DNA from 3 places in the Brevibacillus sp. HB1.4B genome. Region 3 is predicted to be linked to each of the others. Evidence: a T-box and tRNA genes for the amino acid it is inferred to sense, from the RefSeq annotation. Region 3 holds a T-box; the other regions hold tRNA genes.

Region 1 (7,038 bases), on a different contig from region 3:
ACCTGCTCAGGCTTTTTCTCGTCTGTTGCTGGTTTCGTCGGATCTTTTGGCTTTTCCTGTTGTCCGACTTGATTAGGGTTCACATTATCCGCAATCAAAACGGTTTGCGTTTTTGGATCCCACTCTACTTTGTAACTCAGCGCTTCCGCAATAAAACGAACAGGTACTACAGTACGCTTGTTCACAATCTGTGCAGGCACGTCCAGGTTGATCGTTTGTCCATTTTTCTTGGCAATTTTTTGTGTAACGACCAATCTGATGTTATCTTTCCCTTTATTAATCGTTACGGTACGAGTAGCTTCGTTCCACTGCACTTCAAAACCGAGGCTTTCTGCAATCGGACGAATCGGAACCAGTGTACGCCCCTGGCTGATAATAGGTGCTTGGTCAGGAAACGCGATTTGTTTTTTATTGTACTCCACTTTAACAGCAGTCTGTACTGCTTTCGGCGCAACAGGTGCAGATGCTGCCGCTGCAGAAAACGCTGCCATTGGTACCAGGGCGATCGCTAGCAGTAATGAGGTTACTTTTTTAAGCAAAACATTCACTCCATTTCCAAAAAAGTTCATACGATTCTTAATCTACTATAGGATGAGGACTGTTTCAAGAATTTCCTACAGTCTCCCTTTCAAAAGATCGTTCTTTCCTAGTAGTTCTCTTCCATCTCGTTACTTTTTCCTCCTCCTTTTGACCTAATTTCAAATTGTTACAAAAATGCAACCATCTTGCTTTCCAAAACCGTTACAATAGACAAGAAGCGACAGTATTTTATCTTGAAAGAGGCAATGACTGATGAATAAATTTCTCCCTTTCCTCATCCTGGCACTTATCTTAACGTTAATTCCTCCAGTAGGAAGCTCCGCCAATACGACGGCCATCCAATTGGGAAGTGATGTACTGTTCAATCAGTTCCACCATCTCATTGAAGGCAAAAAAGTCGGGTTGATTACGAATCAAACAGGTCTGAACAGTCAAATGGTTAGCACGATCGACATGTTACGACGTGATCGCTCCGTGCATTTAACCACTCTCTATGCACCTGAACATGGCCTCGACGGAAAAACGGTCGCAGGAAAACAAGTAACGAGCTTTGTTCATCCCGTTTACGCTATACCGGTCTACGGCTTGTCTGGATCAACTCGCAAGCCGACACCAGAAATGCTGAAAGACATTGATATTCTTCTCATCGATTTGCAAGATATCGGATCGAGAACCTACACATACATATCTACCTTGCAATACGCCATGACAGCTGCAAAGGAACAAGGAAAAGAAGTAATGATATTGGATCGACCGAATCCTCTCGGCGGAACAATTGTCGAGGGTCCTGTAGTTGAACTGCCTTACCGCTCCTTTATCGGAGTGGACACCCTCCCGCTTGCACATGGCATGACGATCGGAGAGCTGGCATTGTTTTTCAACCGTACCATCGGTGTAGACCTTACCGTCATTCCGATGCAAGGGTATGCACGCAGCATGATTTATCAACAGACAGGTTTAGCCTGGATTCCGAGTTCTCCGCATATCCCTAACTTGACCTCGGTTTTCGGGTATATGGCAACTGGTTTGGGTGAGGGTACCCCCATTCGTCAAGGCGACCATTTCACCTGGATCGGGGCTGAGGGTCTGGATTCGCACAAGTACGCCGATCTGTTAAATGGAAGTCTTCTGCCTGGTGTCATCTTTATTCCTGAGAATAAAGGAACTGCCGGGGGCGTACGCCTTCAGATCAACGATCTACATCAGTTTAACCCTGTAAAAACAGGTATTTACGCGCTGACCTATGCCAAGCAATTGCAGCCATTCCCTATGCCAAAAAGTACAAGTATGCAAATCTCTATGTTCGACAAGGTGATGGGTACCAACAAAATCGGTCTGCTTCTCGAACAAGGCAAATCCCCGCAGGAGATTGTTTCTTCCTATGAAGCGGATCTTAAGAAATTTGTAGAGCTGCGGCAAAAATATTTGATCTATGGCGATAAACCGTTTATCCCAATGCAGCCGATTCAACAGAAACAACCGAAGCAATCAAAGCAGCCTGAACAACCAGAACAACCGAAACCATCTAAGCCAGAAAAGCCAAAGACACCGACTCCACAGCAGCCTGGCAATAATAATGGAACGACCAATCCAGCGAAGAAACCTGAACCAGCTACAAAACCGATTCCTCAGACACCGAAGTCTTCTGAGAAGATCGCTTATTTAACCTTTGACGATGGACCTTCTTCAGTAACTCCACGTGTTTTGGATACGCTGAAAACGCATCAGGTTAAAGCTACCTTCTTTATAGTAGGCCGTGAGGTAGCTGGTCATGAGGCCATTCTCAAAAGGATTGTAGCTGAAGGGCATGCGTTGGGAGGACATTCGTATTCCCATAATTATCAACTTGTTTACAAAAACATGGAGAGCTTTTTTGCAGACCTAGAAAAAGGCAGTCAAATGATTGAAAAAGCAACCGGCGTAAAACCAGCAGTATTCCGCTATCCAGGTGGCAGCACGAATACCGTCAGTTTGAAATATCAAGATCCCAAACGTTATAACAAGCAGCATACAGTCATGCATGCGATCAAAGCAGAGGCGCAACAACGTGGCTATTCATTTATCGACTGGAATGTAACAAACGGCGATGCAAGAAGCAACAAATACACAGCCGCTCAAACACTGGCCAATATAAAGCAGCAAGTAAAGTCACAAAAAGAAATCGTCGTCTTGATGCATGATTCCAGTACCAAGTCACCAACAGCTGAAGCTCTCCCAGAAATCATTTCGTACTTGAAAGAAAAAGGCTATCGTTTTGAAGTCATTCAAGCCGATCGTCCAACTGTTTCCAACGTAAAATAATCACAGCAGCAAAAAGCCCGCTCTGTAATAGAGCGGGTTATTTTGTATGTTAGACCTTGTGACTGGCTAAGTCGTCAGTTTTTCGTATCGGAGGCGCAGCTCTCTTTTCAAAATTTTTCCGCTAGGGTTTCGAGGAAGATTGTCGGCAATCACTACATATTTGGGTGCTTTGAAGGAGGAAAGACGGTCTTTGCAAAAAGCAAGCATCTCGTCAGCAGTCAGTGACTCACCTGCTTTTGGCACAACGACAGCCGTCACTGCTTCGATCCAGTACGGATGGGGAACTCCGATCACTGCGACCTCAGACACTTTCGGATGTTGATAAATAAGCTCCTCAATCTCCCTGCTTGCAACGTTCTCTCCCCCCGATTTAATCATATCCTTTTTCCGATCAACGACCGTGATATAGCCTTCTTCATCCATGATGCCCAAATCCCCGCTGTGAAACCACCCACCATGGAAAGCAGCCCGTGTCTTTTCCTCATCTCGGAAATACCCCAGCATCGCATGACTGGTCCTGTGTACAATCTCACCAACACTTCCACGCGGGACTTCATTCCCATCATCATCGACGATTTTCGTTTCTACATGTAACGCTGGCTTGCCTGCAGAGCCCGCTTTTCTCATCTGATCCTTCGGCTGTAAAACAGTTGCTAATGGAGCCACTTCCGTCTGCCCGTAAAAATTGTAATACTGTGCGTTCGGGAGACGTTGACCAAGCTCTTTTAACACTTCTACAGGCATGATCGCAGCACCGTAATAGCACTTTTGCAAAGAACTCAAATTGCGCACGGCAAAATCGGGAGAACGCAGTATTGCAATCCATACGGTTGGCGGGCAAAACAACTGAGTAGCCTTATACGCCTCTACCGTCTGCAGCATTAACGCAGGGGTTGCCTGTTCCAAAATAATACCGCTCCCACCTAGGTACACGTACGGTCCCAAAAAGCAATGAAGCTGCGCACTATGGAACAAGGGAAGCGCGTGAACAGCCACATCATCCTGCGTCATCCCGCCTTCAATGATCGCACTGACATATTCGGAGATAATGCTTTTATGCGTGAGCATAACGCCCTTTGGCTTTGATTCCGTTCCGCTGGTATACAAAATCTGTACAACATCTTCTTCCGCTATATCTACTTCAGGCTCATGGTCGTCTGCCGCTTCCATCAGCGTGCGAAAAGGCAACCATTCCCCTGCTTGTACTGTAGGTTTGGACATGAGGGAAAGCAGCTTGGGGGAAATTCCAGCTAATTGGAGTCCGTCTTGAGCGAGCTGCAGGAATTCAGGGGATACGAAGCACGCACTCACTTCCGCATGACCCAAAATATAGGCGACATCTTCCTTATTCAACATGAAGTTGATCGGCACCATGATGACTCCTGCTTTCGCTAGCCCAAAGTTCAGAATCGCAAAATCCATCGAGTTGCGTGAAAGTACAGCTACCCGCTCCCCTTTTTGCAAGCCTTTGGAAAGAAGCGTATGAGCCGTCTTATTTGCAAGCTGATCAAGCTGCGTGTAGGTCAATACTTCTTCCTCAAAGTACAGGGCAGGCTTATCAGGATTTCGCCCACGACTTCTTCGCAAAATATCGCCTAGTGCATTTCTACGAACCCGTTGCGCTTCGAGCATGCAAATTCCCCCATCACTTTTAGTCTCCTCTCCATTATATAATAGTTTTCTTTATTTTCTGATATTTTTACAATAAAGAAACGACAACTTACACTCAAAGCTCTCAACCATAAAAAAGACCCCAGCTTCTCAACTGGAGTCGGTTCATTTGTATTTATGGCGGAGGGAGCAGGATTCGAACCCGCGTGAGCTTGCACTCTAACGGTTTTCAAGACCGCCCCGTTATGACCACTTCGGTATCCCTCCGTATTTCAACAATACTTACTATATCACAGCTCTACTATTTTTTGCAAGAGCCCTGTATCCATTTCCTTTATCGTTTGAAGGCAACGAGTTTCAATTCCGTCATTTCTTCTATCGCGTATTTGACCCCTTCCCGACCAAGTCCGCTTTCCTTTACGCCACCGTAGGGCATATGGTCCACGCGAAAAGTCGGAATATCATTTACCATCACACCACCCACGCGCAGCTCTTCTGCCGCTTCCAGAGCCAACGACAGATTGTTGGTATAGACACCAGCCTGTAATCCATAGCGGGAATCATTGACCAACGTAATGCCTTGCCGGACAGACTCCACTGGATTAATCAGAACGACAGGACCAAATACTTCCTGACAAGAAACTTTTGCCTCTGCCGGAACACCCGTCAACACCGTAGGTTGGAGCATCCGATCCACGATCTGTCCCCCACACTCCAAACGTGCCCCCTGCTGGAGCGCCTCATGAATCCACGCCATCGCACGTTCTGATTCGCGTGGATTGATCATAGCGGAATAGTCCGCGTCCTCAGAGAGCGAATCACCACCGCGAAGTGCTCGTGTGTGTTCAACAAACTGTTGGACGAAATCATGATAGATTTCTTTGACCACATAAATTCTTTGCACAGAGATACATACCTGCCCAGAATAGGCGAATGCGCCAAAAACGCATCGGGGTATCACATCATTGAGTTGCACATCGCGATCAACGATCACTGCCGAATTCGATCCCAGCTCGAGCGTGACTCTTTTCATGCCCGCTCGATTGCGTATATCCAGCCCAACACTTGGGCTCCCTGTAAACGTCACCGCCCTGACTCTCGGGTCAGACACGATTTTATCGCCAACACTCGCACCACTGCCTGTGATCACATTTAGGGCTCCTGCAGGCACACCCGCTTGCTCTGCGAGCTCTGCGAGAAACAATGCGCTAAGTGGTGTCTGCGATGCAGGCTTGAGAACAACAGTATTACCAGCAGCGAGAGCAGGTCCGACCTTATGGGCGACGAGATTCATGGGAAAATTAAAGGGTGTAATGGCACCGATGACTCCCAGTGGTTCACGCACGGTGTAAGCCAGGCGCCCCTCTCCGCCGATAGCTGCATCGAGTGGTACAGTTTCTCCATGGAGGCGTTTGGCTTCCTCTGCCGCAAACTTATACGTCTGAATGGTTCGGATCACTTCACCGCGGGCTGTTTTAATTGGTTTTCCCGCTTCTATTGCGATGATCCGTGCCGCTTCCTCCAAACGTTCATTCATCAAAATTGAGATTTTTTCAAGCAGGAAGGAGCGTTGATAGGCAGGAAGACGCCGCATGACGGCTGTCGCTTCGTGGGCCGCAGCAATTGCTTTTTCAACCAATGATGAGTCTGCTTGCGAAATTTGTGCAATCTCTTGACCCGTACATGGAGAGAATAGCGGTGCATGAGCAGTGGCTGGCACCCACTCTCCCCCGATAAAGCACGTTTTTTTCATTGGTATCCCCACTCTCATTGATTGGAGTTCACCTCCAAACATTCTCCCTCATGCGCATGCCTTCCTGTCTTGATTTTGAAATATTTGGATATCTTTTTACTCTTTCACACTTTTCGCTACACCGCACCATTCCAGTAACGTAAGCGCAAAGATCTCAGCACAACGGAATACCTCATCCAAAACGATGTATTCATTCGGGTAGTGTGCAACCTGTGTGACTCCAGGTCCGACAACAATCGCTGGGGTATTAGCCAAAGCCGTCAACAAACCGCCATCTGTTCCCCAAGGCGATGCTTCCACAATGGCACGATCTCCTGTCACAGCTTCAAACTGTGCTTGCAGAATTTCCATCAACGGATGATCTAGCTCCACTGCTCCCGGAACCCAACGAGCTCCGAACCACTCCAGCTCGACGGGCTGTTCTGCAAACCACGGGTCGATCTCAGCCAGCTTTTTGAGTGCTGCTGCCATTTCGGCTTTGGCATTGTCCATCTGCTCTCCTGGGGCAACCCCCATCCTTCCTTCCAGCTTGACGAGGTCAGCTACAGACGAAGGCCACTTGCCACCCTCAATCACCCCCAGATTAATCGGGATCGGAATGGGCAGCTTGGCGTAGAGCGGATCGTCGAGTCGATCATTTCGCTCTTTTTCCAATTGACCAATTGCTTGAACGACGAGCATGCTCTTTTCGATGGCGCTGACTCCCTCGTAGCGGGTCCCTCCGTGAGCAGAACGCCCTTTGACGGTCAATCTGAACCACATGGAGCCTTGCTGCTTCGGGAAAATTTTCATATTGGTCGGCTCTGGAATCAGGGCAGCATCCGCTTTGTACC
Region 2 (7,038 bases), on a different contig from region 3:
GCACGAAAGTGATTGGTTTCTGCTAAGCTCAACAAAGACTGGATAAACTTACGGGTAGGGCCATTCGTACCGATATCAAAATGCAGGCGGATGGGAGTATCTAAGTGGTGGTCCCGCAAATATTGGCGTACTTCTGTGGCAAGTCCGACTGCGTACATCGCTTCCTGAAATATACGCTGTTGCAAGGATGCGTACCGGCGTTCTTGAAATTTGTGATAAAAGAAGGTGCCCCCATGGCCGGGACGAATCACTGTGATCACAAGAGCAAAAAAAGTCCCGCGGCTTTTTAATTGAGAGTCGGCCCCCACAATAATTTCAAATGGACCACCTATTGATGAGATGGTATGTTCGATGTGGGAAAACACTTCTTCTTTTGCCAGTAGACCTCTAGTCGGACTGTGAAAGCGATCAAATAACGAATTTGCAGAGGTTAAGCCCACTCACATCCCTCCAGAAAGAGGCTAACAATGATTTGCATACTTCTTCCTTACATCATTAATGTATGTAATCTCGCAGATAGTATGTGAACGGGTAGGGACAAAAACTTCTTGAATCAACTTTTTTGGGTAAAATGGTCCGTTTGTTCGGGACGAAAGACTGTTTTTGAAGGAGCTTTAGAGAAACGTGATACAAGCAAATGAACATGATTATTATATGAAACAAGCCATGGAAGAGGCCCGGAAAGCTGCTGCGATTGGCGAGGTTCCGATCGGTGCGGTCATCGTGCGCGACGGGGAAATCGTAGGTCGCGGCTACAACTTGCGGGAAACACAAAAAGACCCTACCTTGCACGCGGAATTGATCGCGATACGGGAGGCAAGTGAACGCTTGGGTGGATGGCGCTTGATCGGGTGTACGCTGTACGTGACGTTGGAGCCGTGTCCGATGTGTGCAGGTGCAATCGTTCAAAGCCGTATCGAACAGGTCGTGTATGGCGCTCGCGATCCGAAGGCGGGCTGTGCCGGGACATTAATGAACCTGCTCGCGGAACCGCGCTTCAATCATCAGGTGCCAGTCTTAGAGGGTGTTCTTGCAGAGGAATGCGGGCAGATGCTCAAGGACTTCTTTCGTGGATTGCGAAAAAAAAGACAGCCGGTACAGGAATGACCGGGCTGTCTGGACAAACCGTCTGCATGCAGGCGGTTTTTATTTGTTTACGTTTTGCAGCAGGTGCAGCTCTTCTTCGGTCAGTTCGCGATACTCACCAGGGGCGAGTGACGGGTCAAGGTGAAGCGGGCCCATACGAATCCGTTGCAGATAGGTGACTTGCAGGTCGAAAGCAGCAAACATCCGTTTTACCTGATGGAACTTTCCTTCCATGATGGTGACGCGAATCTCTGATGTTTCTCCTGAAGAGATAATCTCCAGCTTGGCTGGCAGTGTAGTGAAGTCCTCCAATTCCACGCCTTTGGCAAACTCCTGTACATGGTGCTCAGTAACCCGGCCATCGATGCGGGCAAAGTACTCCTTGTCCACTTTCTTTTTCGGGGACAAGAGACTATGGGAGAGGTGACCGTCATTGGTCAAGAGTAAGAGACCCTCTGTATCAATATCCAGTCGGCCTACCGGATGCACCTTGATAGCCCACTCGTACGGGAGCAAGTCCACTACGGTTTCATGGACATTGTCCTCTGTAGCAGAAACGACTCCAGGCGGCTTGTTCAGTAAAACGTATACCCAGCGCTTAAAGTTAAGCGGTTCTCCATCCACAAGAATTTCCTGTTCCTCGGCAATGACATGCATCCCCGGGTCTGTTGCGACAACGCCGTCCACGACGATCAGTCGCTGTTTCACTAAGGCTTTCACTTCCTTGCGCGTGCCGATTGCCATATTGGCCAGCACCTTGTCCAAACGTTCACGTTTCATATATGTTCCTCGCTTTTCTTCTGATCGGATACAATCGTGTGTGCTGTTATTAGTTTGGCCTAATGAGCCGCGCAAATCAAGGGGAATGCAAAGGAATGAGTCTTGCATTTTTGACTGTATTTTGCTATAGTAAATAATGTTTCTGACAAACTAAATATGGAGAGATACCCAAGTGGTCATAAGGGGACGCACTCGAAATGCGTTAGGCGTCGTGAGGCGTGCGTGGGTTCGAATCCCACTCTCTCCGCTTAGATTTTTCGGATCGAAGAGAATGAAGCATATTTTTGCCAGTGTGGCAGAGGTATGCTTCTTTTTTTATATCACAAAAACTGTAAGCAAATTTTAATTTTGCGTCTAATAACGGGTACCGCCAGCAAAACGTGGTTATCTTAACTCCAATGTGACAATCACTATTAAATCAATGGTTGTCACATTGTTTACATGTATTCAAAGTAGTTTTAAATTAGTTTAATTATCTCAGAACTTTTCGTAGACCAAGCCAAAGATTGCTACCCGCGCCTTCGCTCGGGCTACACCCCCCATCTAATAACCGGTGTACCGTCAACCAAATGACATAATACCCACATTAAGGATTTGGATGCAATAACAACCTCGATTTCCTTAGCGTACAGGAAATCGAGGTTGTTAAGTTTAATTAAGGGTTTGTTATTTTGATTCCTTTGTAGCTAGTGCTGTTTAAAGAAAATAAAGTTGTAGACTAGGAGGTAGCACCTGAATCAGTCTGACAAAGCCTGTTCTTGCGGCATGCCTTCTTTTTTTGCCTCTTGTCTTATCCATGAAAATAATAATAACGAGGCCGCGACTGCAATTGCCACACCGATCGTCCCGAACCACGGGATGGATGACAAGGATATCCGATCCACGGCGAGGCCGCCGATTCCCGCTCCTGCTGCCATCGATAATTGCATCGTGGACTGATTGAGACTAAGCATAATGCCTGAATAATTGGGTTCGATCCGTACCAAATTATACTGCTGTGTAGGACCGCTAGACCAGGCGGCGAACGACCACAGCATAAGGATGGCTACAACCGGCAACCATGAATGCGTGAATATGACGGCAACCGTGAGTAAAATCAAGGCGGCGATATGCAGCAACATACTCCAAGTCAAGGTGGGGGCTACCCCCCATTTATCCGTACTGTAGCCGCCGAATTTGGAACCAATTAAGCTGGCCACGCCGAACGCCAACAATACTCCGCTGAGCACTTCTTCATTTAAGCCCGCAACCGTGAGTAGATAAGGAGAAATGTAGGTATACGCTATAGAGTAGCCACCGAGCCAAAAGAAAGTGATCGAGAGTCCAAGAGCCACTTTTCTGCTTTTGAGGAGAGCAAGTTGCTTGGCTAAAGGTACGGGGGCATCCCCCTTTACTTGCGGGATCGTTTTATACAGAACAAAGATGGCAAGAAGACCCATTATGGCAATGAAACCGAATACTGATTTCCAGCCGTATGCCTCAGCGATCATGCGTCCGAGAGGAACCCCGATAATTAATGATGTAGTAAACCCCATCACTACGGTTGCAATTGAACTCGCCTGTTTACCTTCTGGCGCGATTTTCGCTGCTATATCCAAGGCGGTAACAACAACCATTCCAGCGCCTAAAGCCATTAACACGCGCGCAAGCACAAAAAGTCCGAATCCCGGCAGTACAAAAGACAAAATGTTGGCAAACACGAAAAGTCCCAGTGCACCAACGAGCAGCTTTTGCCTTTCAATTTTTGCCGTCAAAGCCATCAATATGGGGGTGCAAATAGCATATACAAAGGAAAAAACGGTCACAAACTGCCCTGCCGAAGTAATGGAGATCCCAAGCGTATCCGAGATCTTGTCTAAAATACCTGAAATGACATACTCGGATGTCCCAACCAAAAAACTGACAATCGCCAAAAAATAAACCTTCCAAGTACTCCCCTTCAATTTCACCACTCCTAATTTTTTCGCATCTATATATAATGAATTATCGATGTGTTTCACATTAAAAATCTACACATCTCAATATATCGATATGTAGGCTTGAAACAAACCGAATCCTCAAGAGAGCATTCAGCTTGTTGTCATTAAATCTCGTTATTGAAAAATGAACCGATTTCGCGGATCGCTTCCTCGTTTCTTTTGAAGTACGTATACTTACCGATCCGTTCCGCTGTGACCAGACCTGCCCGTTGGAGTATCGATAAATACTGGGAAGTTGTAGACTGTGTCATCTTCAGCGTTTCCGTGACTTGACAAACACATACCCCGACTTTCCTCATATCAATCCCTTCGTGGGGCGTAAAATGTTTTTCAGGCTCTTTCAACCAATGCAAAATTTGCAATCGCGACTCGTTGGACAGTGCTTTAAAGATTTCAATCGGTTCCATACACATTATAATATCGCAAATTATCGATGTGTCAACATGAAAAAGCTGCGGCGGCTGTATGAATAACTTAGCGCGGGTTTTATGTCATTTCGTTGGCTGTACCCCTAACCTAACTCAATGTACTATGAATACTATAAAACCAAATATAGATATCAAGTATTTAAAGAAATAAAAAGAATGGGTAACTCTACATTGAATACTGTAAAGTCACCCATTCTGACTAGTTAAGTTAAACGCGGATTAACAACGTTAAGGGGATGCGGACAGCTAAAAACGCCGATTTTAACCACAATAAGGCATGCAGCACAAGACCAATTATGTTGTATCCATGAGGGTGAATCTTACTCTTTTTAGAGCTTTACGCAACACAATTTAGCCTCAAGATTGTATTTCACAATGCAACACAATCGTTAACGTGGTTTTTTCGCGTTCTGCTGGTGCTACCCTTAAACGAGAAGATTTTTACGACCAGGTTCATGGAATGGTGCCATATAATATTAGCTCCGATATGTTTTTTAAAAGCAACTTCGAAATGGGTCACTTTGTCGCTTTCATACATATAGAAGAAAAATGAGGTTTTTTTACAACCAATGCCCCCAAAAAAAATCTTAATATGATACGAAAACGCAATGAAATTGCGTAAAAACGAATGGAATAATTTATGAAAAACGGTTGTTTTTTACCTTCTTTTTTTACCTATAAGGTAGGACGGTGAAAAGCATGAACGATGAGTTATTAATAGAGGAGTGTAGAAGAGTTTTAAGAAGGATCGCTTGGCGGTTGCAGTATCAAGCAAAGAAGATTTCCACCCGAGAGCTTCCGATCATAGAAAATATCTGTGGGCAGAATCAAATGTCTTCTGTAGATTCTAAGTTACACTTAGAAGAAATGTTGAACTCCCTTCCGGACAAAGCAAGATTTGTTATTGAGCAAGTAGTGATCAATGGAGTTGCAGAAGAAATAGTTGCACAGCATTTAGGCATATCTCAACAAGGCGTAAACAAATACAAACGGAAATATTTAGGGATACTTCGAAAAAAATTAGAGTCTAACCTGCAAGCAGTTAAGTCGTAGGCCCTCCCAAATGGAGGGTTTTTTTAAAATTTTTTATAACACGAATAGCCCGATCAACGTCTTGATTAGGCTAAATCCCTTTGCTACCGGTTATGTTTAAACACCTTACCAAACGAGCTACAAAGGCCCTTTTATGCGTTTTTATTCTAGGTGTAAGGTTGGCTAGTCATTGAAAAATCGAAATTTACCCCATTAGAACCGTTCAGATGATTGGTCACTCCATCAAAAAAGAACCCGATCACGCTCTAATTTATAACAAGAGCCCCAACTAAAAAGTTGAGGCTCTTGTTTGGGCGACCGCCAACCAAATGACAAATAAGCTACTTTTTCCCTTAACGTGGGTTTCTGGTTACTTTGCTGGCGGTACCCCATTTACTAGCCTATTGACGCTCATAATGATCTGGTCGGTTCGAAGGAGATTCGATCCTTACAGATCACAAGGTCTCCTTTTTCCGCTTATTTTCAACATAGGTTAGAAAAGCTTGCATTCCTTTAAGCCAAAGAGCCAAAAAGGGTGTCGTAACTGGTAGTACTATCAGGGCATATAGGGGTGCTAATTTAAAATAGTCATGCATGATATCATTCGCTGTAATCTCTGTTGACGGGGTCATTACACGCTCAAAGCCATACTCTAAAATAAGCATCAGCGTAGCACCAACTGACCCCATGAAAAGGGGGATTATAAAACCTAGAAAAGCACATAAAACCCAATATACCCATAGGCGAATGTTCCTGAATGCCTGGAAGTAACCTGAAATACCAGAAATAACAGATACAGGAAATAGGGATGTCACAAAAAACCATAACCATCCCCCAAACGATGCTCCCCCAACCGACATGCCACCAGCTGCGAAATCCCCGAGAAAAGAAATGATAAAACTCAAAAAAAACATAGTCACCAAACCGTAAATAAGACCTACTAACGTAGAGCGCACTTTAATACAAATGGTCGCTCCCTCCCCCAATTGAATTAGTTTCAATATTATTATTATTTATCAATAAATTCCACATATTATCAAATGCACTTCATTAGTGGATCGCGATCTCTTTGTTATTTAAGCGTTTTTCGCTACTTATGCTTGAATGTTAATTACTTGGCCCAGTAGATTTGACCTATTCTGAGATTTTCGATGTCGTGGCATAAATGACCGAGATTCCTTTAATTGAAGGACCTTTATCAAAAAGTTTAACGTTCGGTTGTAGAAAACCAATCCTGATTACCTATATGGGTGAAGGTGATTGATATCAACATAGCATGAAGGTTGGGCGACCTTTATGTTATGCGCCCTTATCATTCATCTTACAATTCCTATAGGAGATGGATATAAATGGCAAACATTGTAGAATTGCGTGTAGCAGCGTTTATCCCTGATGAATGGTTATTAGTTACTGCTGATCCTTATAACAATTATTATGGTGAAGGAAACAACCGTGATTTTACCTACTGGACGGAAAATCAGAATAAGCTATTTAAAATGGCTCAACACATTGTGATTAATTGGAATACTTCCACAATTGACGTATACAAAGCGGTGGGACCAACTAGAACGAAAATTGAAAATAGGGCAACCGGAAAGGAATATATTAAAGAATATCCGTTGACAAGCGACAAGGATATCACATATAAGAATACAGTTTTAACCCCAACGACTGCGTCCCTATATATCAAAGGTTCGGCTGGAAATTCTGCTTTGCCGGAACTTTCCCCTGCG
Region 3 (7,038 bases):
CCCACCAAAGCCCGCTTCTGCATCTGCTACGATCGGAGCAAACCAATTCGTCTCGGTACCCCCTTCTGATTGATCGATCTGATCAGCCCGTTGCAATGCCTGATTAATTCTTTTTACGACTTGGGGAACACTGTTTGCCGGGTAGAGGCTTTGATCAGGATACATCTGACCAGACAGATTGGCATCGGCCGCTACCTGCCAGCCACTCAAATAAATCGCTTTTAATCCTGCCTTTACCTGCTGAATCGCTTGATTCCCGGTCAAAGCCCCCAACGCTTTAATATGGTGCTCGGTATGCAAGAGGCTCCACAGACGCTCTGCCCCTAGACGAGCCAGCGTATGTTCGATTTGTACGGAACCGCGCAGACGAACGACATCTTCTGCCGTATATGGACGTGTAATTCCTTCAAAACGCTCGCCTTGCCAGCTTTGCTCCACCTGTTGAATCGCTTCTTGCTTGTTTGCCTTCGTCATTTTCATTTCCCCCACTCTTTTTATTTTTATAAATAGCGATAACCCGGTACAGTTAGGAAGTCTTCGAAATCTTCTGTCGTTACCAATTGCAAGAACAGATCACCAGCAATCGGATACTTGCTGTTGTCGTACCTCTCTTGACCGATTGCTTGCTTGATCGCTTGCAGCTCCTCACTCAACCATTGCTTCACCAAACCTTCCGTCACCTTTCTACCATCCTGCAAGACTCCGTGACGATGACGCATCCATTGCCAGACTTGTGCCCGCGAAATTTCTGCTGTAGCCGCATCCTCCATCAGATTGTTGATCGGTACAGCCCCAGAGCCTCGCAACCAAGCCTCGATGTACTGTATGCCTACGCTTATGTTCGTACGGACACCCGCTTCTGTAATCGTGCCCTCTGGAACTGCCAGCAGTTTCTTAGCGGATACATCCACATCTTCACGTTTGTACCAGATTTGGTTCGGCTCTCTCATCAAGCGATCGAACACTTCCATAGCTACCGGCACTAGCCCTGGGTGAGCAACCCACGTCCCATCATGTCCATCGTACGCTTCCCGCTCTTTGTCAGCGCGCACTTTGGCGATGGCTTCTGCATTTTGTACCGGGTCATTTTTCACCGGAATTTGTGCAGCCATTCCGCCAATGCAAGGCGCCATCCGTTTATGGCAAGTCTTCACGGCCAGCGTGGTGTATGCCTTCATGAACGGAACTGTCATGGTTACTTGGGCACGATCCGGTGTAATGACATCAGGCTGATTCCGCAGCTTTTTGATATAGCTGAAAATGTAATCCCAGCGTCCGCAATTCAGTCCTGCACTATGCTCGCGCAACTCGTACAGAATCTCATCCATCTCAAAAGCTGCAAGAATCGTCTCGATCAATACTGTCGCGCGAATCGTGCCGCGTGGAATATTTAATTCATCCTGCGCGAAAAGGAAGACGTCGTTCCAGAGGCGAGCCTCCAGATGGCTCTCCAGTTTCGGTAAGTAGAAATACGGTGCTGTCTGATTCGCGATAAGAGCGTCTACGTTGTGGTAAAAGTAAAGTCCGAAGTCAAGCAGGCTGCCGGAGATCGGTTTTCGATCGAGGAGAATGTGCTTTTCTTCAAGATGCCAGCCACGAGGACGCACGATCAAAACCGCTGTCTTTTCATTGAGGGTGTATGATTTGCCTTCCGGACTGATGTAAGAGATATTGCGGCGTACCGCATCCTTCATGTTGATTTGGCCTTGGATGGTGTTCTCCCATGTCGGTGAGTTGGCGTCCTCAAAATCAGCCATGAAAAGCCGAGCACCCGAGTTCAGTGCATTGATGACCATTTTCCGATCACCCGAAGGTCCCGTAATCTCCACCCGTCTGTCCTGCAAATCTTTGGGCAATGGAGCAACAGTCCAATCTCCTTTACGAATATCCGCTGTTTCCTGTAGAAAATCGGGTAGTTGACCTGCATCGATCTGCAATTGACGCTCCACGCGTTTAGCCAACAATTGTTGTCGTCTGTCGCCAAATCTTTGCTCCAGCTTCATCACGAATTGAATCGCTTCTGGTGTCAGGATATCTTGATAACCGGGGTGCATCTCACCGGAAATCTGCACCTCCAGCGGATATGGATTCGTTGGTACGGTAGTCAAAACAGCTCCTCCTCCCTCACTTCAAAGTTATTATGATACAGATTGATAAAATGTTTTTTATTATATAACAGCAAGAGCAAAAAAAATGTCCTTACTCCTGATACCCGCTGCCACTGCAATGGCTGCAGCATACATGACCATCTCCCAAGCAATTGTGGCAAGCCGCTCCGTTGGCATCATGACCAACGCCTCCACATTTTGGGCAATTTTGTTCTCCGTTTCCTTCACATCGATAGCAGTCCATTCTCCATTCCTCCATTTCTGTATTAAAACAATATTCTTAAAATTTGTTTTTATTATATAACAGAAATTAGTACAGTGCAACACGTTTTTTAAAAAATTCCACCTGTATTAGTACACAATATAAAACAGCCCTTGACCCGTTATGGATCAAGAGCTGCTTTCCTTATCTCTTGCTTATTACTTCGGCGCGATCTTGTCTACTCCGCCCATGTACGGACGAAGAACTTCTGGAATCACGATGGCTCCATCTGCCACTTGGTAGTTCTCCAAGATCGCTGCTACTGTACGTCCAATCGCCAAACCAGAACCATTCAATGTATGCACAAATTCCGGCTTCGATTTTGTATCGCGACGGAAACGGATATTGGCGCGGCGCGCTTGGAAATCTTCAAAGTTCGAGCAAGACGAGATTTCACGGTATGTGCCACCGCTTGGAATCCAAACTTCCAGGTCGAATTTCTTCGCAGCTGTAAATCCTAGATCGCCTGTGCACATGCTCAAGACACGGTATGGCAGTCCAAGCAGTTGAAGCACCTTTTCAGCGTTTTTCACCAGTTTGTCGAGTTCGTCATAAGACTCCTCTGGTTTCACGAATTTCACCAACTCAACTTTGTTGAATTGATGCTGACGAATCAACCCACGCGTATCACGGCCAGCAGAACCCGCTTCCGAACGGAAACATGCGCTGAAAGCAGTGTAGTAGCGAGGGAGATCTGCTCCATCCATGATTTCATCACGATGCATATTGGTGACTGGCACCTCTGCAGTTGGAATCAGGAAGTAATCTGGTCCCTCGATTTTGAATGCATCCTCTTCGAACTTAGGTAATTGACCCGTTCCTGTCATGCTCGTGCGGTTGACGATAAACGGTGGGATCACTTCTTCATAGCCATGCTCATTCGAGTGCAGATCCATCATGAAGTTCATCAGTGCGCGCTCCAGGCGTGCACCCAAGCCTTTATAGAAAACAAAACGGCTTCCTGTTACTTTTGCCGCCGTTTCAAAATCGAGGATGCCTGCTTGGCTAGCCAGCTCCCAGTGAGGCTTAATCTCAAAGTCAAATGCACGTGGCTCTCCCCATGTCCAGGCAATCACGTTATCGTCTTCTGTCGTACCGATCGGCGTGCTTTCGTGCGGCAGGTTCGGGAGGCTCAGCAAGATGAACTCCAGCTGCTCATCCAGTTGGCGCAGCTCTTCATCCAAAGCCTTGATGCGTTCATTTACTTCTTTCATTTCAGTGATCAGATGGTCTGCATTTTCCTTATTGCGTTTCATAACCGCTACTTGCTCGGATACCGTGTTACGCTTATTTTTCAGCGCTTCTGCTTCTTGGATGATTTGGCGACGCTTTTCATCTACTTCTACGAATTGATCCAACGCAGAAATATCTTCATTGCGGTAAGCCAAACGGCGTTTTACTTCTTCCAAATCCTGGCGTAATACTTTTACGTCCAACATGTGTAAATCCCTCCGAATCGTATTGAAAAAAAACAAAAAACACCCGTCCCCTGGTAAGGGACGAGTGTTGTATACCCGCGTTGCCACCCTCGTTGACATATGCAGCAATCCTCATGCATATGCCCACTCTTCCGTCATAACGGGACGGTTCCGGGCAAAGTTGTTGTTCCTTTGCCACTCCGAGATGGATTCCTTCACATAACCGGATCGGTTCGCACCTACCACCGACTCTCTAGACCTGGCTCTTGTGAAGTACTTGTTCTCATCATCGCATTCTCATTCATGAATACTATTATTGTTAACTGTACTACAGGTTCTATACGTATGTAAAGAGCAGCCCACCTCGATCTTTTCAGAAAAAAAGAAGATCGGCGCCTTTTTGACGGCCGATCTTCCGGTATGACGGCTAGCTTCTGTATTCCTTGACCATGTCGAGGAAGTATTTGTGCAGTCTTGTATCTTCGGTCAATTCTGGGTGAAAGGCTGCTGCCAAATAGTGACCGCTTCGGGCGACAACAATCTTGTCTTCGTGCTTGGCCAAGACTTGACCGTTCTCTCCCACTTCCATGATATACGGTGCCCGGATGAACACTGCCGGGTAATCTGCCGCCACACCCGCAACAGGCATCAAGACTTCAAAGCTCTCCTTTTGGCGACCAAAAGCATTCCGCTCTACTTTGATGTCCATCAACCCTAGATGGCAATCGTCTTGTCCTTGAATCTGTTTTGCCAGAAGGATCGCTCCTGCGCAAGTTCCGAAGATCGGCTTGTTCGCCTTACCGAACTCTTGAACCGCCTCCATGAATCCGTACTTGTGCATCAGCTTGCTTATCGTGGTGCTCTCTCCGCCGGGAATGACCAGCCCGTCGAGGTCATCCAGTTCTTCTACTTTTTTGACCGGGACGGCTGTGGCACCAACCTCTTCTAGCAGTCGCACATGTTCTGCTACAGCTCCTTGTAGAGCGAGTACGCCGATTTTCATGCTACTCACCTTACCAGCCGCGCTCTTGCATACGATCAGCTTCACGAATTTTGGAGATTTCGATACCTGGCATTGCCGTCCCCAAGCCTTTGGATACGCGAGCAATCAGTTCGTAATCCGTGTAGTGGGTGGTCGCTTCCACAATCGCGCGAGCAAACTTCTCTGGATTCTCTGATTTAAAGATACCAGAGCCAACAAACACGCCATCGGAGCCCAATTGCATCATCAGGGCAGCATCTGCTGGTGTTGCTACTCCGCCTGCTGCGAAGTTTACGACTGGTAGCTTACCTGTTTTGTGTACCGCTTCAAGAAGTTCGTATGGAGCACCCAGGTTTTTGGCTTCCGCCATCAGTTCATCGTAGGACATGGCTTGCACTTTGCGGATTTGGGACATCATCGTACGCATATGACGAACAGCCTCTACAATGTTTCCGGTTCCTGGCTCACCTTTTGTGCGGATCATGGATGCACCTTCTCCGATACGACGGAGAGCTTCACCCAGATCACGGGCGCCACATACAAACGGTACAGTGAACTCTTTTTTATTGATATGGTACAAGTCATCTGCCGGAGTGAGTACTTCACTCTCATCGAGATAATCTACACCCAGAGACTCAAGAACACGCGCTTCAACAAAATGACCGATACGAGCTTTTGCCATAACAGGGATCGAAACAGCTTTCAGTACTTCCTCTACAATGCTAAGGTCCGCCATACGCGCAACTCCACCAGCTGCACGAATGTCAGACGGTACACGCTCCAAAGCCATTACAGCAACAGCACCCGCTGCTTCTGCAATTTTTGCTTGTTCAGCATTTACGACGTCCATAATAACGCCGCCTTTTTGCATTTCAGCCATACCTCTTTTTACGCGGGATGTTCCTACTTGTACCATGTCATTACCCCCTACATCATGAGTCAGAACCGAAACTGTTATGTGGTGTTATGGTTCCTGTTACCGTCATTGTAAACGATAGATGTAGGGGAAAACAACCATTATTTAATTTCCTGTCCCACTGCTAAACAAATTGCTGAAAAACTCAATGATGCTGCGGAAGAACAGACGAATCCAGCTGGCTTCCTCTACTGCCTGTCCTGCTACTACATCAACACCTGCTTTTGTCGCGTCTTCAGGCTGCAAATAATCCGTATCCTTCATGCCTTCTTCTTTCAATACGATCTTACCGACAACCTGTCCTTGCGTAATTGGCGCGGTCAGCTCCTGGAAGGTAACAGTAGGTGTGAATTTTGCTTCTGTACCGATCTTTGTAATCATATTTACTTCGCTACCTGTAACGGCTGGAACTGTTACCTCTACACCGTTTTTCACAGGGGCTATTTCAAACCCTTTAACTGGTACATTCTTGTCCATTTGTTTCGTCAGTTTGTAATTGTTAAAACCGTAGTCAAACAGTTTTCTGGTCTCCGCGAAACGCTTTGTATTGCTATCTGTATTCATTACTACACTAATCAAACGCATGTTGTCACGAACAGCCGTCCCTGTAAAGCAATAGCCCGCTGCAAGTGTATGCCCTGTTTTCAATCCATCTACGCCCGGATAGTAGCTAATCAGACCAGGCAGCATCCAGTTGAAGCTTTTCTTGCTCCACTCTTGTGGGGTACCTGTTCGGAATGTGAAGTTTGTTTTTTTGGAAACTTCCAATGCCTCAGGGAAATCACGGATCAGAGCACGTGCGAGGATAGCCGAATCGCGTGCCGACATCAGATTTTCTGGTTGATCGGTTTTCACTGAATACGGGCCCAACTCATTAGCTGGCAAACCTGTAGAAGTGACAAACATCGTATTTTTCATACCAAGCTCTACTGCTTTTTTGTTCATCATTTCAACAAAGGCAGCTTCACTGCCTGCGACCTTCTCAGCCAAAAGTACGGTTGCGTCGTTAGCAGAAACGACTGTCATCGCTTCTGACAATTGTTTAACTGTAAATGATTCACCTAAATTCAGGTACACCCCAGACGAATCTGAAATTTTCGCGATATAAAAAGCATACTCACTTACCGGGACAACATCATCCCAGTTAATTTTCTTTTGTTTGACGGCTTCCTGAACCAGGTATTCAGACATAATTTTACTCATGCTAGCTACCGGAAGTGCTACGTCAGGATCTTTACTATAGATAACCCTTCCCGTCGATGCCTCAACAAGAATGGCAGACTTCGCTTCCAGTTGTAAATTCGCTTGAGATGCTACAGGGGCAGCTTCTACCTTTGAAACCATTCCTCCCA

What was found. A T-box is a leader RNA that pairs with one kind of tRNA and senses whether it is charged. The one in region 3 lies ahead of serS (serine--tRNA ligase), so its partner is inferred to be a tRNA-Ser.
Region 1: it encodes a tRNA-Ser, which carries the amino acid that the T-box ahead of serS (serine--tRNA ligase) is inferred to sense. The anticodon was not compared.
Region 2: it encodes a tRNA-Ser, which carries the amino acid that the T-box ahead of serS (serine--tRNA ligase) is inferred to sense. The anticodon was not compared.

What each region holds. Positions count from the first base shown of each region.
Region 1 covers NZ_JABSUT010000016.1:10,714-17,751, reverse strand. The annotation lists gene HP398_RS28060 (copper amine oxidase N-terminal domain-containing protein) at 1-569, opposite strand, end outside; gene HP398_RS28055 (exo-beta-N-acetylmuramidase NamZ domain-containing protein) at 793-2,841, shown strand; gene HP398_RS28050 (acyl-CoA synthetase) at 2,908-4,473, opposite strand; tRNA gene HP398_RS28045 (tRNA-Ser) at 4,631-4,719, opposite strand; gene HP398_RS28040 (aldehyde dehydrogenase family protein) at 4,787-6,205, opposite strand; gene HP398_RS28035 (peptidase) at 6,302-7,038, opposite strand, start outside.
Region 2 covers NZ_JABSUT010000015.1:85,334-92,371, reverse strand. The annotation lists gene HP398_RS27905 (ribonuclease H-like YkuK family protein) at 1-440, opposite strand, end outside; gene tadA (tRNA adenosine(34) deaminase TadA) at 625-1,107, shown strand; gene HP398_RS27895 (pseudouridine synthase) at 1,147-1,866, opposite strand; tRNA gene HP398_RS27890 (tRNA-Ser) at 2,025-2,113, shown strand; gene HP398_RS27885 (MFS transporter) at 2,604-3,809, opposite strand; gene HP398_RS27880 (ArsR/SmtB family transcription factor) at 3,950-4,252, opposite strand; gene HP398_RS27875 (sigma-70 family RNA polymerase sigma factor) at 4,973-5,326, shown strand; gene HP398_RS27870 (hypothetical protein) at 5,761-6,261, opposite strand; gene HP398_RS27865 (DUF3238 domain-containing protein) at 6,655-7,038, shown strand, end outside.
Region 3 covers NZ_JABSUT010000022.1:2,962-9,999, reverse strand. The annotation lists gene aceA (isocitrate lyase) at 1-474, opposite strand, end outside; gene aceB (malate synthase A) at 501-2,108, opposite strand; gene HP398_RS30240 (hypothetical protein) at 2,169-2,336, opposite strand; gene serS (serine--tRNA ligase) at 2,529-3,809, opposite strand; T-box leader at 3,863-4,087, opposite strand; gene pdxT (pyridoxal 5'-phosphate synthase glutaminase subunit PdxT) at 4,216-4,791, opposite strand; gene pdxS (pyridoxal 5'-phosphate synthase lyase subunit PdxS) at 4,802-5,686, opposite strand; gene HP398_RS30220 (D-alanyl-D-alanine carboxypeptidase family protein) at 5,792-7,038, opposite strand, start outside.